Regions from separate parts of the Jeotgalibacillus sp. 10bf12 genome, predicted to be linked through region 1. Evidence: riboswitches for the same ligand, from Rfam matches in the RefSeq annotation. Region 1 holds a riboswitch; the other holds the start of a gene.

Region 1 (7,529 bases):
CAATTCGACAGTGATCAGGTATTTGTTTAGACCACGGCAGAAACTGATCCAGATTCTGCTGATCAGACAGATTTGTGTTTGGCATTTTTTCAAATAAATAAGTGAGATATTCAAACGGTTTTAGATCATTTTCTTTAGCTGATTCGATCACACTGTAAATAAGTGCGCTGGTATCTGCGCCTTTCATCGAATTCGAAAACAACCAGTTTTTTCGGCCGATCACAAAAGGTTTGATACTACGTTCAGCTAAATTATTATCAATTTCAAGTCGACCATCTGAAAAGGGGGTAAGCAAAGCATCTTTTTGATTGAGTGAGTATACAATGGCTTCGCCCAAAGGGCTTTTCGGCAACACAGTTGGACGAATTTTTTTCAGCCACTCGAAGTAAGCCTCCGCAATTGGCAGGCTTTTTCTTTTTTCGAAGCTGGTGACGTTTATCGCTATTTAAGTTCAGCTCTCGTATTTCTTTTTCAATCTTATACAGCTGCCCAATTTTTTGAACTGCCTGTTCAGGGAGGTTTAACAGTTCCCCTTTTTTCTTCGGGGCACTCTTGGCAGCTTTAACAAAGTATCTTCGCGCATGCGCCCAACAACCTGACAGTTTCACGTTCGCAACTTTGTGATAGCCTGCATAGCCATCCACATGAAGAAATCCTTTGAAGTCTTTAAGAAACTCCTTCGGATTTTTTCCGGCACGAGTGGTTTTATAATCGTAAACCACGCACGGAAAAGAAGTCTGACCAGTCCGATAGAGCCACATATAAGAAGTTGATGAAGCTGCACGACCTTCTTCGTTCAGCACTTGAACAGACGTTTCATCTGCATGTAAGACAGCTTCCTTCATCATTTTAGCCTTCATCTGTGTCACTAATGGTGATAACCATTGATCAGCCCCATAAACTGCCCAGTTCGCCATTGTCTGTCTCGAAAGAGGAATCCCCTGTTGTTTAAAGAGCTGTTCCTGACGGTACAGAGGGAGACCAGATTGATATTTTTGGGTCAGCACGTAAGCCATCGATGAGGCAGATGCCATGCTTTTAGGGTAGACTGATGCCGGTTTTGGCGCTTTGATAATAGGTGTTTCAATCCCAGATTCCTGACACTGACGGCAAGCATATACTTCTTGCGCGTGTTCAGTGACTTTGACACTGGCCGGAATAATTTCAAGTGTGCGGTTTGTTTCTGTCGTCATAACGTGTAGGTCATGCCCGCAGCTTTCGCAATTTCGTTCAGCTTCAGGTAAATGATAAGTGACTTTTTCAACCGGAAGGTTCAGTTCATGTGATGAACGCTTTCGCTTGTTTTTTTGAGTGCTTGAAACGAGATCGCTTTCGTTTAACTGTGGTTCTTCATGTGCTGAATCTTGAGTGATCTCTACTTCATTAAAAAAGTGGAAGTTCAATCTGACCATCGGAGGTATTCGTCTTTTCACTGGAACGGCCGAATTTCTCGGTTTGAAGCTGTTTGAATTGGCCTTCATACCAAGAGACAAGAGCTTCGAGCTCTTCGTTACGCTTTTCCAGTTCATGAATGCGGTCTTTATTTGAAGTTTTAGGATGAGAAGGTGTCGTTTGTTTTTTCATACCCCTAGGGTACGACACCTTCTGTCTGAGGTCTACCCCTTATATAACTTTCATGCCGGAAAGTTTCGGATGAACTTTTCCATCTTCAATCGTCAGTCCTTCTAACAACCACTTTAACTGTTTAGGGTTCAGAGAAGTGGTTTCATCTTCACGCCCTTCGGGCCAACGGAATCGGCCATTTTCAAGTCTGCGATAATACAGCCAAAAACCATTGTGCTCCCAGTGTAGAATCTTCACTTTATCCCGTTCACGGTTACAAAACAAAAGATATCTGAAGAACACGGATCTAATTCAAACGTTTCCTGTACGATGGCCGCAAGACCATCAATGGATAATCGCATATCTGTCACGCCTTGAGCGAGGTATATATTGCGTATAGATTCCGGTTGAAGAATCATGGCGTGATCACCTCCAGCAGTTCAGTTAATAATTCTTTATCAAATCCCGGAGGGATCACAACTTTATATGGCCCTACGTGCAGGTCGAGCTTCGTAGTAGGGGATTGCATATTGATTTTTGCCCATCCAGTTGGACGTTCCTGTTGGATATCCTCTGGCCGGTAAGTCATTCTAAAATAATGAAGCTGACTGTACGTGACTTCATCCCGAGTCTCGCAAAATGCTTTTAATGATAAGTCACTTTCACGCCACTCTTCATAGATACGCGACATCTTTTCTACGTATCCACTTGGCACGTGATTTGAGCTTTCTTTTACATCCATTCAATAACCACACCTTCCATATAACCAATGTGTTCATAGGATAAGAGGCAGTCGGTGTACCTTTCGAAGAAAGGAGCATTTCATCTGGCTTAAGATCCGTTTGAAATGTCTATGTGAAGAGAAAGTAGAAAAAATCGTAGCTTGATTGAACACGTTCGTTACATATTTGATTTCCTTCATTTTGTCACGGAAGGTTACACAACAGAAGGTGTGGTTCGTTTGACGCTTACTGTGATTCAAAGAAACTCACACCATGTTCTTAGAATAGTGAAATTTGATCTATGCCCATTCAACAAAAAATCCGGAATATATCATAACAGATATATTCCGGACGGATTGTATTCTTATTATGCGTTAGCATCCTTCTTCAACGCATCTGCTTTATCTGTTCTTTCCCATGGAAGGTCAAGATCATTACGGCCGAAGTGTCCGTAAGCAGCTGTCTGCTTGTAGATCGGACGGCGAAGGTCAAGCATTTTAATAATGCCTGCAGGACGAAGGTCAAAGTGATTACGGATCAGATCCACAAGTGTATCCTCTTCCACTTTACCAGTGTCAAATGTATTAACAGAAATTGATACAGGCTGCGCTACGCCGATTGCGTATGCAAGCTGTACTTCACATTTATCAGCAAGACCTGCAGCAACGATGTTTTTCGCTACGTAACGTGCAGCGTAAGCACCTGAGCGGTCAACTTTCGTTGCATCCTTACCAGAGAATGCACCGCCGCCGTGACGCGCATATCCACCGTAAGTATCAACGATGATTTTACGGCCAGTCAGACCGGCATCTCCCTGAGGTCCGCCAATAACGAAGCGCCCAGTCGGGTTAATGAAGTATTTAGTATCTTCATCAATTAGCTCTGCAGGAACGACATGGTTAATTACGTGTTCCTTCAGGTTACGCTGAATACGCTCAAGGCTGACTTCCGGATGGTGCTGCGTTGAGATAACGATTGTGTCTACGCGCACCGGCTTGTCATTTTCATCATATTCAACTGTCACCTGCGTCTTACCATCAGGACGAAGGTATGGAAGAATATCTTCTTTACGCACTTCAGTCAGACGGCGTGACAGTTTGTGAGCAAGTGAGATTGGCAGTGGCATCAGTTCAGCTGTTTCGTTATTTGCATAACCGAACATAAGCCCCTGGTCGCCTGCACCAATTGATTCGATTTCCGCGTCAGTCATCTGGCTTTCACGGTCTTCTAGCGCACGGTCAACTCCTGCTGCAATGTCAGGTGACTGCTCATCAATAGAAGTTAGTACTGCACAAGTATCCGCATCAAAACCATATTTAGCACGTGTATAACCGATTTCTTTGATCGTTTCACGTACGATCTTAGGGATATCTACATACGTAGAAGTTGAGATTTCTCCAGCTACCAGAACAAGTCCGGTTGTAACAGAAGTTTCGCATGCCACGCGGGCATTCGGATCATCTTTCAGAATTGCATCAAGAATTGAATCAGAAATCTGATCACAGATTTTATCCGGATGTCCCTCAGTTACGGACTCGGATGTAAATAAACGACGTTTTACAGACATATAAGTCTCCTCCTTGTGAAGCAAATAGTCGACGGTACTCATTACCCTTAGAGATCGAACGTTAACCTACAAGATCATCCAAGTTTCGGCATAAATAAAAGAAACCTCTCCTCAAATCACGTTCATGAGGAAAGGTTCATAATCAGTTCGCCTTTCACTCTTATCGTTCAAGACACACGTCTTGCTCCAGGTTAGCACCTTCGCTCCAAATGTTTGGACCGCAAAAGCATCATGCTTTTTTGCAGAGCAGGTTGCTGGGTTTCATAGGGCCTGTCCCTCCACCAGCTCGGGATAAGAGTATCCGTTCAAAAAACTATCTTACGGAAATGAATGTGTAATGTCAATCATAATATTCTATGATAATAAGAACTTTTATTAAGCTTTCATTTTTTAAAATCCATTATCTTACTTGCACAGCTGTTGATTGGAGTGGATGGGGGCGACTCCTGCGGCAGGAAGGGACAGGTGAGGCTTATGGCGAAGCCTGCGGGCTCACCGCCCGGCCGCGGAAAGCGTCCCCCTGAAGCGGAAATCATCAGCCAACCTTTAAAAAACAAACAATTTAAGAATTTTTAACGAAATCACCAATTAGTATAGACTATTCAATTGAATGTGTTATACTAATTTCGAACAAAGGTGAATGACTTACTGAAAAGGTGGGAGATAACATGACAACAATCCGAAACACTTCAGAATTAAAAGAACTATTAATGAGCGAACGCGTGAATAAGAACCTTTCTGTACCTCAGCTTGTAGAGAAGGTATTAATGAGAGAAGAAGGCACATTAACTTCTACAGGCGCTGTAAAAGCGGAAACTGGCAAATACACCGGCCGCTCTCCAAAAGATAAATTTATTGTGGATGAAGCTTCTGTACGTGACAAGATTGACTGGGGTAAAGTCAATCAGCCGATCTCTGAGGATTCATTTGACCGTTTATATACGAAAGTACTAAACCACCTTGGTGAAAAAGAAGAAGTATTTATGTTTGAAGGATTTGCAGGCGCTGATGCTGATTCCCGCCTCCCAATCCGTGTGGTCAACGAGCGCGCATGGCATAATCTTTTTGCCCACCAGCTATTTATCAGACCTGAAAAAGGTGAAGCATGGACCAGCCGGAATGAAGCGCCGTTTACAATTTTGTCTGCTCCATCATTGAAAGCTGACCCTGAAACAGATGGTACAAATTCTGAAACATTTATCATTGTATCATTTGAACAACGCACAATTTTAATCGGTGGCACAGAATATGCAGGCGAAATGAAAAAGTCTATTTTCTCTGTGATGAATTATCTGCTACCGCAAAATGATATTTTACCGATGCACTGCTCAGCAAACGTTGGTGCTGAAGGGGATGTGGCATTATTCTTCGGACTTTCAGGAACTGGTAAAACAACGCTATCAGCAGATGCTGACCGTAAGCTCATTGGGGATGATGAGCACGGCTGGTCTGATAATGGCGTGTTTAATATCGAGGGTGGATGCTACGCGAAATGCATTAACCTGTCAGAGGAAAAAGAGCCGCAGATTTTCGATGCGATCCGATTTGGTTCAGTCCTTGAAAATGTCGTGCTTGACCCTGAGTCACATGAAGCAGACTATGATGACTCTTCATTAACTGAAAATACGCGTGCTGCATATCCGCTGCAGGCGATGAGAAATATCGTGGATCCAAGCAGAGCCGGTCACCCGAATACAATTGTATTCCTGACTGCTGATGCATTTGGTGTACTGCCTCCGATCGCAAAGCTGACAAAAGAACAGGCAATGTACCACTTCCTGAGCGGCTACACATCAAAGCTTGCCGGCACTGAAAGAGGCATTACTGAGCCGGAAGCAACGTTCTCAACCTGCTTTGGATCTCCTTTCCTTCCACTTGAACCGACTGTATACGCTGAAATGCTTGGTAAAAAGCTTGAAGAGCATGATGCAGAAGTATACCTGGTCAATACCGGCTGGACTGGCGGTGCTTACGGGACGGGATCACGTATGAAACTTACTTACACAAGAGCAATGGTTAGGGCTGCTCTCCACGGTGAGCTTGCAAATACGGAGACTGCAAGTAATGGACTATTCGGACTTGAGACACCGCTTCACATTCCAGGTGTACCTGATGATGTGCTGCAGCCGCGTTTTGCATGGAAGAATGAAAGTGAATACGAGGAAAAAGCGATGGAGCTTGCATTAAAGTTTAAAGAGAACTTTAAGAAGTTCACTAGCGTAGATGAGCGGATCGCCAGACTTGGCGGACCAATCGTCTAAATAGATAAAGCGTATCGGCTAAGCCGATACGCTTTTTAATTTGTAGACTCGAGCGATTTCATTTCAAAATAGATGACCGTTTTCTGACCGCTCCATTCAAGCTTATAAATCTCTGCGATCCCTCGCACTTCACCTGCAATTGAGTTTTTCACTTCAAGCGGTATATGCATTGGATACAGCCTGTACTCATCTTTCTCAAGCTTGAAAAAGTTCTTTTCGATTCTCTCTTCTCTTCCTTTTGTCACAATCATTGTATTTAACTCTAACGGCATCCCCATCTCGTTCAGCTCCTTTGTTTTTTCATCCAGTCTGTCAGTTTCCTGACCGTTGCAATATTTTCAAGCGGTGGAAATGCATGATGAAAATCAGCATAATACCAGCTCTCTACTGATTTGTTGTACTCCTTCAGCTTCTCTTCCAGCTGATATGCGTGCTCAGGTGACACATTGTCATCCAGCTCACCGTGTATAATGAGCACCGGACAGTTGAGTTTCTCTATTTCATTCAACGGTGTTCGCCACTTATATGCTTCAGGCACCTTTGATGGTGAACCGCCAATGACGCGCTTCATCATTCTTCTCATATCCTTTCGCTCCTGATAAGTCAGCACCATATCAGAAACGCCATTCCATGTGACAACCGAGGAAATCTCAGGATCCTCAATACCTGCAATTAATGCCATAACGCCACCTCGCGAAAAGCCGAACACATGCAAGTGACCTGAAAAAGATGGATGATTCCTTAATACGACATTACCATTCACTGCATCCATCCTGTCTTCACCTGCAAAATCCTCGTTCCCTTCTCCCCCTCTGTTCCCACGGTAATAAGGGGCAAACACGATAAATCCCTGAGAGGCGAACTGGGCAATTCTTGATGGCCGGACCATTCCAATTCCCTTAATTCCACCACGCAAATATAAAAAGCCGTCATACGTCCCTTCCTCAACTGGCTCTGCCAGCAAGCCTTTTACTTTCAGCCCTTCAGACCAGTAAAGCACTTCATGCATCACAATACGTGGGTTTGGTGATGGATAAAGCTGCTTGCGAATAATCTCACCATTTTTACCCAAGGCTTCTCCCCCCGTCCAGTTCATGCTGAATATATTCAATTGATAGTCTGACAGTCTCATCTTTCATGATAAAACTGAATTTTTCTTTGAAGCGTTCATTTAATAGATCGCCTGTCACCATAATCGGTCCGTCTGTTTCGTGATAGTCAGGCTTTGGTTTCAGAGAAGTCAGCTCAGTGTAATAAACTGATTTGATGATTTCAGGGTCCACATCCACCTTATATTGACCGATATAGATCAGCTCACCAACTTTTCCCCCTAGCTCCTCCATCACTTCCCGGCCTGCTGCTTCAACTGTTGATTCACCCTCTTCAACCTTGCCGCCCGGGAATTCAATCCCTCTC
Region 2 (7,529 bases), 1.5 Mb from region 1:
TGGAATGTTGAAGTATTGACAGACATTCATCAGAGTTTCTTCGGATCGCAGGGGGATCCTGTGGTGCTTTCATTTTTACTGACCTGTCTCTCACTATAGAAAAGTCTTTCACATCAGAACGCCCGATTCTTCGTTGACGAATAGCATGGTCCACTAATTTGAGAAAGTTCACCTCTGCCACAGCAAGGTGCTCAACCACTTGGGCAACAGTCCACCCTCCTGAAGGTGCAGCGGTATTTAATTCCTCTTCATTTAAACTTTTAATCAGATCAATCAGTTCATTTCTCGTCTCTAACATCTGATGATTCAATGTAAGCACTCCTGTCAATTGAATTGATTTGATCATATTGTCTATAGAGAACTTTTCTTGGAATAAGGGGAAGTTAAATTAATCCTTTAAAACCGATGAAAATTCATGAAAAGCGCTTAGCACGTCATCACCTAATGGATGAGCATATACTTGAGTCTTCAAAGGTAATACCCCATCTTTTTCAAGTTGTTGCAGATATCTTTGAAATTCTATATTAATCACTTCCATATAATTTTTTAACTTGAATTGGTATTTAAATACATCATCTGGATAAAAGCTTACATGTTCAATCAAAAGATCTATACCATCACTGGAAAATATATAATAATCAGAATTACCGTGACAATCCAATTCCGCCTTATTAAATTCTCTCTGATATAGAGAAGAAAGTGTTGATAAAAAATGTGGAATAGCTATAAAGCCCAGTCCTGATTTGAAACTGAATAGCTGTGTGTTATTTGAAACATCAAATCGAATGTCTCCACCAAGGAAATCGATACTAATAAAACATTTATAATTAGAGTCCAGAAGATACACCTCCATTAACGTCTATTCTGAAAATAATCTACTTTGATTTGAACATGAAATTCCTTTTCTGCCAAAGAAAATGTGTCTCTCGTTAAAGCCAGGCCACCCTGTATATTATGACTAGGATTCTGGATATTCGAACATCATAGAGCCCATCTCTAAACCAAGCGGAATCGAAGCCCATGTAATAAGAATTGAGATCACCAAAAAGATCACAGGTTTTTTACTTTTAAAAACAAACAGTCCGAGAAGAAATCCCAGAAACCAAATAGGTAAAATTGCAAAAAACTCCGGCGCCACCCATTTCTCATCAGTGTAGTTCTCTGCTATACCACCTCCAGCGAAAAAAGTAGCAATAAACGTAGCCAACAATCCACTGAAGATGGTATTCAGTACATATAGTATCTTAACTATTTTCACAAGAAACCCTCCTGAATTGGTCACAGTTTTTTTGAAATGGTCAGTTTTACAGTTCATAAGAGTAGATAATTTAAGGGTATCATACGCACTTATAATTAGAAATAAATTCCTTATACCTGTCAGTTCGGCAACAAGAGATTCGATCGTAATTTCCAAATTCTGATTGTCTATTCATACAGCTTGAATTATGATGAAGTGAGAATAACGAATCAGGGAGATGACGGGATGAATTCAGTTTCATTAAAAGAGAGAATACATACACTGGATATTATCAGGGGGTTTGCACTGTTTGGGATTTTGATTGCGAATATGATTACATTTAAGACGCCTGTTTTTACTGATGTCAGTGGAATTGTGGAAGGAAGCAGTCTGCCTGAGGGGGGAATGAATGCTACTTTGACGCTATTAACAGCTATTTTTGTTGATGGGAAGTTTTACCCGATGTTTTCAATGTTATTTGGTCTTGGGTTTTATATTTTTTACAGCCGATTAATGAAGCGTGGATTGCCGGCTAAGAAGTTATTCAGGCGCCGTCTGGTGTTTTTGCTGCTGTTGGGACTTGTCCATCTCATCTTTATCTGGTCAGGGGATATTTTACATACATATGCGATTACAGGCTTTTTGTTGCCGTTCTTTGTAGAGCGTTCAACAAAGACAATAAAGATCTGGGCGATATCCTTACTTATTTTCGGTCCTTTATTAATGGCTGGACTCATGTTGCTGAGCAGTTTTACGATCCAGTTTATGATTAGTGAGGGGATAGATACATTGGAAAACCTGAATGCTCCTGCCGTTCTTGCTGCTTCAGTCATGGCAGATGGAAGCTTTGGAGAAATTCTGGCGTTCCGGTTTACAAATGAAGTAGTGATAATTTTGTTTCAAGTGCTGTTAGTTGTGCCAACAATTTTACCGTTATTTCTGATTGGTCTTTATTTAGGAAAGACAGGCATGTTCACTGAAATTGAACAAAATATTCAGCGCTGGAAAAAGGTTATGTGGATTGGACTCGCTGTCGGAGCGCCGGTTGTGGGACTGTCAGTTGCAATTGGGTACAATGCATTTGGCTGGGCACCTTATCTGGCAGGCCCGATTGCCGGAGGGTTAAATGCTTTTGGTGGACCGTTCCTGATGCTGTTTTATGTATCAGTCATTGTATTAGTCACAAGAAAATCGTCTGTTGAAAAGATACTGATGCCATTTGCATCAGTTGGCCGGATGGCGCTGACGAATTATCTGATGCAGTCTGTGATTGCAGTGATCATTTTCAACGGTTATGGTTTTGGATTATTCGGTCAGGTATCAAAATCGCAGGGTGTGCTGATAGCGATTGCTATTTACATCGTGCAGGTTGTGTTGAGTCATGTGCTGCTGAAGCGATATAAGCAGGGGCCAATGGAGTATGTATGGAGAAGGTGGACGTATTCAGGTGGGGAGCGGCATTCGAAGGCGGCATAAAACTGCCTATTGCTTTAACTTTGATATATAACTACCGGTATATTTACAGGAAAGGATGATTCAGGTGATGAAAGCCATGTTTTTATCTGGTCCCATCAACTTGGGAATCTTCGTGCTGGCAGGTCAACCGTTTTGGGGACTGATCAGTGCAATGATATTTTTGTTTACAGGTGCTTATTTTAGTAAGCCGCGTTTTAATCAGGAATAAAGAATTGCGAATTGCTGAGCGATCTCCTTCTTTTTCGAATTCACAGATATTAAAAACAAAAGCTCCGGGATAAGTTATTTCCCCGGAGCTTTTACTACTTATTATTTTTGAACACAAAATTTTGAAAAAAGGATATTATTCCTACTAGAAAACAGGAGAAAGTCAATAAGAAAATCTCCAATGAAGAAAGTTCTATGGAAATGAAAAGGATCACAGCTGATAATCCCACTATAAAATATACTGGTATAAATTTTTTTGACAATAGTAGCTCACTCAAATTAATAACTCCTCTAACTCAAGAAATAGATCCTTCACTGATCATAACTAAACTAGTTTACAATCTTAAATCATGCTGCAGAATTACCTCTAAAACACAAACGTTTAATCAACTGTTTGCTTCGATGCAATAGCGCTGACTCTCTTTTTATTATCTTTTTTCTCTATAAATACAGGCAATACATTGATAAAAATAGAAGCCCCTGTCAAAACCCACAATGCCCATTGGAAGTTAACGACTTCCCTGACAGCTGACCAGTCTTCTTTTGCTGCCTGCCCGGCGATAAAGGTGATTTCTGCACACAGTGTGAGTGCTGTAAATGATAAAGCTGCCGCCATCGCAAGCTTATAATCCTTTCCTGCTGAAAATAAATAAATATTAAGCAGTGTTGCTGCGATTGCAATAAATCCTAATATGATCCACATTACGACGCCTCCCTGATTTCTTCAATAACCTTAATTTAGAAAAAATAGTCAATGTTAGTCTATCATACATTTTCATCGTAAAAATGATGACCTTCATTATTAGTGATTTAAAATACTCACTACAAATGCAGGACACGAAAGATATTTAAAAAAAGAGCAACCAAATGGCTGCTCTCTTTTAATACGCTCTTTACTTAAGCCTCAACAGTCACCCGTGTAGACCGGTCGTTATACATATCAACATCTAATTCATTCGTTACCTTACTCGTCAGCACTCCGGCTGTCATACTTCCGCTGACATTAACAGCTGTTCTTCCCATATCAATCAGTGGTTCAATGGAAATTAACAGACCAGCTAAGCCGATCGGAAGATTCAGGGCTGACAGGACAAGAATGGCTGCAAATGTTGCGCCGCCTCCAACGCCTGCAACACCAAATGAACTGATTGCCACAACGGCGATGACCGTTAAGATAAACGTCGGTGTGAGGGGATTGATTCCGACGGTTGGTGCAATCATGATCGCGAGCATGGCAGGATACACACCTGCACAGCCGTTTTGTCCGATTGACAATCCAAATGAACCTGCGAAATTAGCCGTTCCATCTTTTACCCCTAAGTTCTGCTGAGTCCGGATGTTCATTGGCAACGCGCCGGCACTGGTGCGGGTTGTAAACGCAAAAGCGAGAACAGGAAATGCTTTTTTGACAAAAGTAACTGGGTTTAAGCCTGAAATTGTTAGCAGGATCAAATGAATAATAAAGACAATACCCAGTGCTACGTATGAAGCAATCACAAATTTACCGAGATTCACTATGGCATCAAAGTTTGTGGTTGCCACTGTTCTCGCCATGACCGCCAGCACACCATAAGGCGTTAATCTTAAAATTAATGTCACGACGCGCATCACGATCGCATAAAGAGAGTCGACAATCTTAGAAAATAATTCCGCTTGTTCAGGCTGCTTTCTTCTGACACCCAAAAACGCCAGACCAAGAAAAGCTGCGAAAATGACAACTGAAATCGTGGAAGTCGGGCGGGCGCCTGTGAAATCCAGAAAAACATTTGATGGAACTAAAGCAAGGATTTGCTGTGGAAATGTCACGTTTTCCACTGTCCCATACGTTTCTTCCAATGAAGCGGCACGGCCTGTTTCTGCTTCGCCCTGTTCGATTTGAATCGCTTCAAGATTAAAACCAGCCGTTGTAGCAATCCCAACAGCAGCTGCAATGGCAGTTGTTCCAACTAAAATGCCGATAATGAGTGCACTGATTTTTCCGATATTCTTTGTTAAAGTCAGCTTTGTAAAAGCCGCAAGAATTGAAATGAAGACGAGCGGGATGGCGATCATCTGTAAGAGCCTGATGTAAGAACCACCAATTAGATTAAACCAATCAGCTGTAGTTGCAATAACAGTGGACTCAGATGGATAGATCCATTGCAATGCAAAACCTAATACAATTCCGAATGCTAAACCAAGTAAAACCCTTTTTGAAAATGATACGTGCTTCTTCTTAAGCGCGTAAAGAAAAATAATAAGACCAACTAACACAAATAAATTCAAACTAACTAAAAAAATGTCCACACAATTTCCTCCTCTAAATGAATTTTCAACATAAAAAAACTCCCAGTCAGAAAAATAAACTGGAAGAAAAAACATTAATCCAGTCTTATCTATCAAGAAACACTTGCTGGAATTGGCACAGTACTGATGAGTCAGTCTGCTGCCGAGGTGTCATTGGGCCAGTCCCTTAACCTCTCTTGATAAGACGATCTATTGAGTTTATGAAGTATCCCGATAAAAATACTTGGTTTTTATGTTAACGAATCGCAAATGCGCTGTCAATATTTATTTTTTTTGTTAAACAATTCTTTTCTTAACATTTTTCAGGGATCACATGCTGACTCGGATTCGACTGGGACAGTTTGCGCGCCTTTAATAAAATAACGTTTATTAAAAATGAGGGTGGAGGTATCCCAATTATATTCACACATCTGTTCTTATAGAACAAAAATGGGGGTAGTATATGTGAAAATGACATCTATATTTTAATAATTTTGTAGACAATATTTTAGGGAAGAAATGATCTTTAAACGTCATAAACAAAATATTATCAGAATGAAAAACAACAAAAAGATACGGAGTTGTACCTTTTTGCTGTCCCATTTCAGTCTTTGTACCCTCTTAGTCCTCTTCACTCATGTTAAACTCAGACGCAGGTCGAGGTGTGATAGGGTCCAGACATACGATACCGCAGAAACAATTCAAATCGACAGTCAGGCAGATGCCTGTTGCCTGCAGATTTCTGATGCTGTTGCCCGGGAAATAATCGCAGATTTGCGTTCCGTCGCCTGATGGCCCAGGAGTAGATCCGCCCATTGTAATTGGAAGCAGTAGCTCCAGCTGGACGCAGCACTTATCTTTCTCTCTGTCCTTATCTTTATCCACAAACTTTTTCGCGCGGAAGATCGGTGTTTTTACACATCTTAGTGCGGTCATTCCTGATCCGCCGACGGGAGCACTGAAAACGCCGCTTCCGATAAATGGTTCGCAATCCCCTTTACAGTAGAGTGCAAATGGAATCGTAGTAGGTCCATTTCCATTCCCGTTAGCCGCGATCGGTGATAGCAGGTTTCTGATTGCCTGGTCACAGCCTGTTGAACAGCAACCATTCGCATTAGCGCCAGCCACCTCATCCTGAGCTCTTACAATCTCACGAACAATACCACATACACATGAATCTTTTTTTCCGCAACACATTAAAATCTCTCCTTTTCATTATTGTTGTTGCATTAATATGTATATGTAAAAAAGTGACTAAATGCCTGTACAATAGCCTTGCAGAAAGAAATAAACGAGCTGACCTTAGATAAGTCAGGACTTAATGGTGAAGTTAAAAGTTAGTTTTCTCTTAGCATTCAGCTTTTTTTGATAGGCTTCTCACTGAAAACGAAGTAGATATCACAATAAATAAGGAAGCTTATTTATTCCATATTTTATAATTTAATTTGATTATTCAAACAAATCCGTTATACTAAAAACCATACATACCGACCGGTTAGTTAGTAAGGTCAAAAGGGGATGGAAAGATGAATTTTTCGTATTCTGCCGAGGTAAAAGATCTTGAGAAAAAGCTCAACAGATTTATGGAGGAGCACGTGTATCCGAATGAAGCGTTGTATGAGCGTCAGGTAAATGAAGGGGAGAGCCGCTGGAGTACAGTGCCGCCAATCATGGAAGAGCTGAAGGAGAAAGCAAAGGCTGAGGGACTTTGGAATTTGTTTTTGCCGGAGAGTGAATACGGAGCTGGGCTCAGTAACGTAGAGTACGCGCCGCTTTGTGAAATCATGGGGCGTTCGATGATTGGTCCTGAGGTGTTTAATTGTAATGCACCGGATACGGGAAACATGGAAGTGTTGGTGCGTTACGGGACAGAGGAGCAGAAGGATAAGTGGCTTAAGCCGCTGCTTGCAGGTGAGATCCGATCGTGCTTTTCGATGACAGAGCCTGATGTGGCTTCATCTGACGCGACAAATATTGAAGCGCGGATTGAGCGGGATGGTAATGAGTATGTGATTAACGGACGGAAATGGTGGTCTTCGGGTGCCGGGGATCCACGCTGTCAGATTGGCATTGTGATGGGAAAGACGGATCCTGGTGCTGATAAGTATGAGCAGCAGTCGATGATTCTTGTGCCGCTTGATACGCAGGGTGTGACGATTGAGCGGATGCTGCCTGTGTTTGGTTATGATCATGCGCCGCATGGTCACGGGGAGATTACGTTTGAAAATGTCAGGGTGCCGGCAGAGAATATGATTTTAGGTGAAGGAAAAGGGTTTGCGATTGCGCAAGGAAGACTTGGACCAGGCAGGATTCATCATTGCATGAGACTAATCGGGGCAGCGGA

What was found. Region 1 has a riboswitch for S-adenosylmethionine ahead of metK (methionine adenosyltransferase). Riboswitches for the same ligand answer to the same signal wherever they lie in the genome.
Region 2: it holds a riboswitch for S-adenosylmethionine, as region 1 does, so the genes downstream of both, DH10bf12_RS08220 (L-cystine transporter) here and metK (methionine adenosyltransferase) in region 1, are expected to answer to the same signal.

Annotation. Positions count from the first base shown of each region.
Region 1 is NZ_CP200276.1:3,090,444-3,097,972, forward strand. Features, by position in the region: gene DH10bf12_RS16075 (IS66 family transposase) at 1-355, opposite strand, end outside; gene tnpC (IS66 family transposase) at 264-1,412, opposite strand; gene DH10bf12_RS16085 (IS66 family transposase) at 1,384-1,584, opposite strand; gene tnpB (IS66 family insertion sequence element accessory protein TnpB) at 1,624-1,866, opposite strand; gene tnpA (IS66 family insertion sequence element accessory protein TnpA) at 1,979-2,305, opposite strand; gene metK (methionine adenosyltransferase) at 2,653-3,852, opposite strand; SAM riboswitch class I at 4,010-4,150, opposite strand; gene pckA (phosphoenolpyruvate carboxykinase (ATP)) at 4,521-6,113, shown strand; gene DH10bf12_RS16110 (DUF2584 family protein) at 6,149-6,391, opposite strand; gene DH10bf12_RS16115 (alpha/beta hydrolase family protein) at 6,397-7,122, opposite strand; gene ytkD (RNA deprotection pyrophosphohydrolase) at 7,178-7,529, opposite strand, start outside.
Region 2 is NZ_CP200276.1:1,552,042-1,559,570, forward strand. Features, by position in the region: gene DH10bf12_RS08190 (DinB family protein) at 1-310, opposite strand, end outside; gene DH10bf12_RS08195 (hypothetical protein) at 389-853, opposite strand; gene DH10bf12_RS08200 (hypothetical protein) at 959-1,258, opposite strand; gene DH10bf12_RS08205 (DUF418 domain-containing protein) at 1,484-2,713, shown strand; gene DH10bf12_RS08210 (hypothetical protein) at 2,781-2,921, shown strand; gene DH10bf12_RS08215 (hypothetical protein) at 3,303-3,623, opposite strand; gene DH10bf12_RS08220 (L-cystine transporter) at 3,818-5,206, opposite strand; SAM riboswitch class I at 5,289-5,392, opposite strand; gene DH10bf12_RS08225 (CotY/CotZ family spore coat protein) at 5,807-6,382, opposite strand; gene DH10bf12_RS08230 (acyl-CoA dehydrogenase) at 6,712-7,529, shown strand, end outside.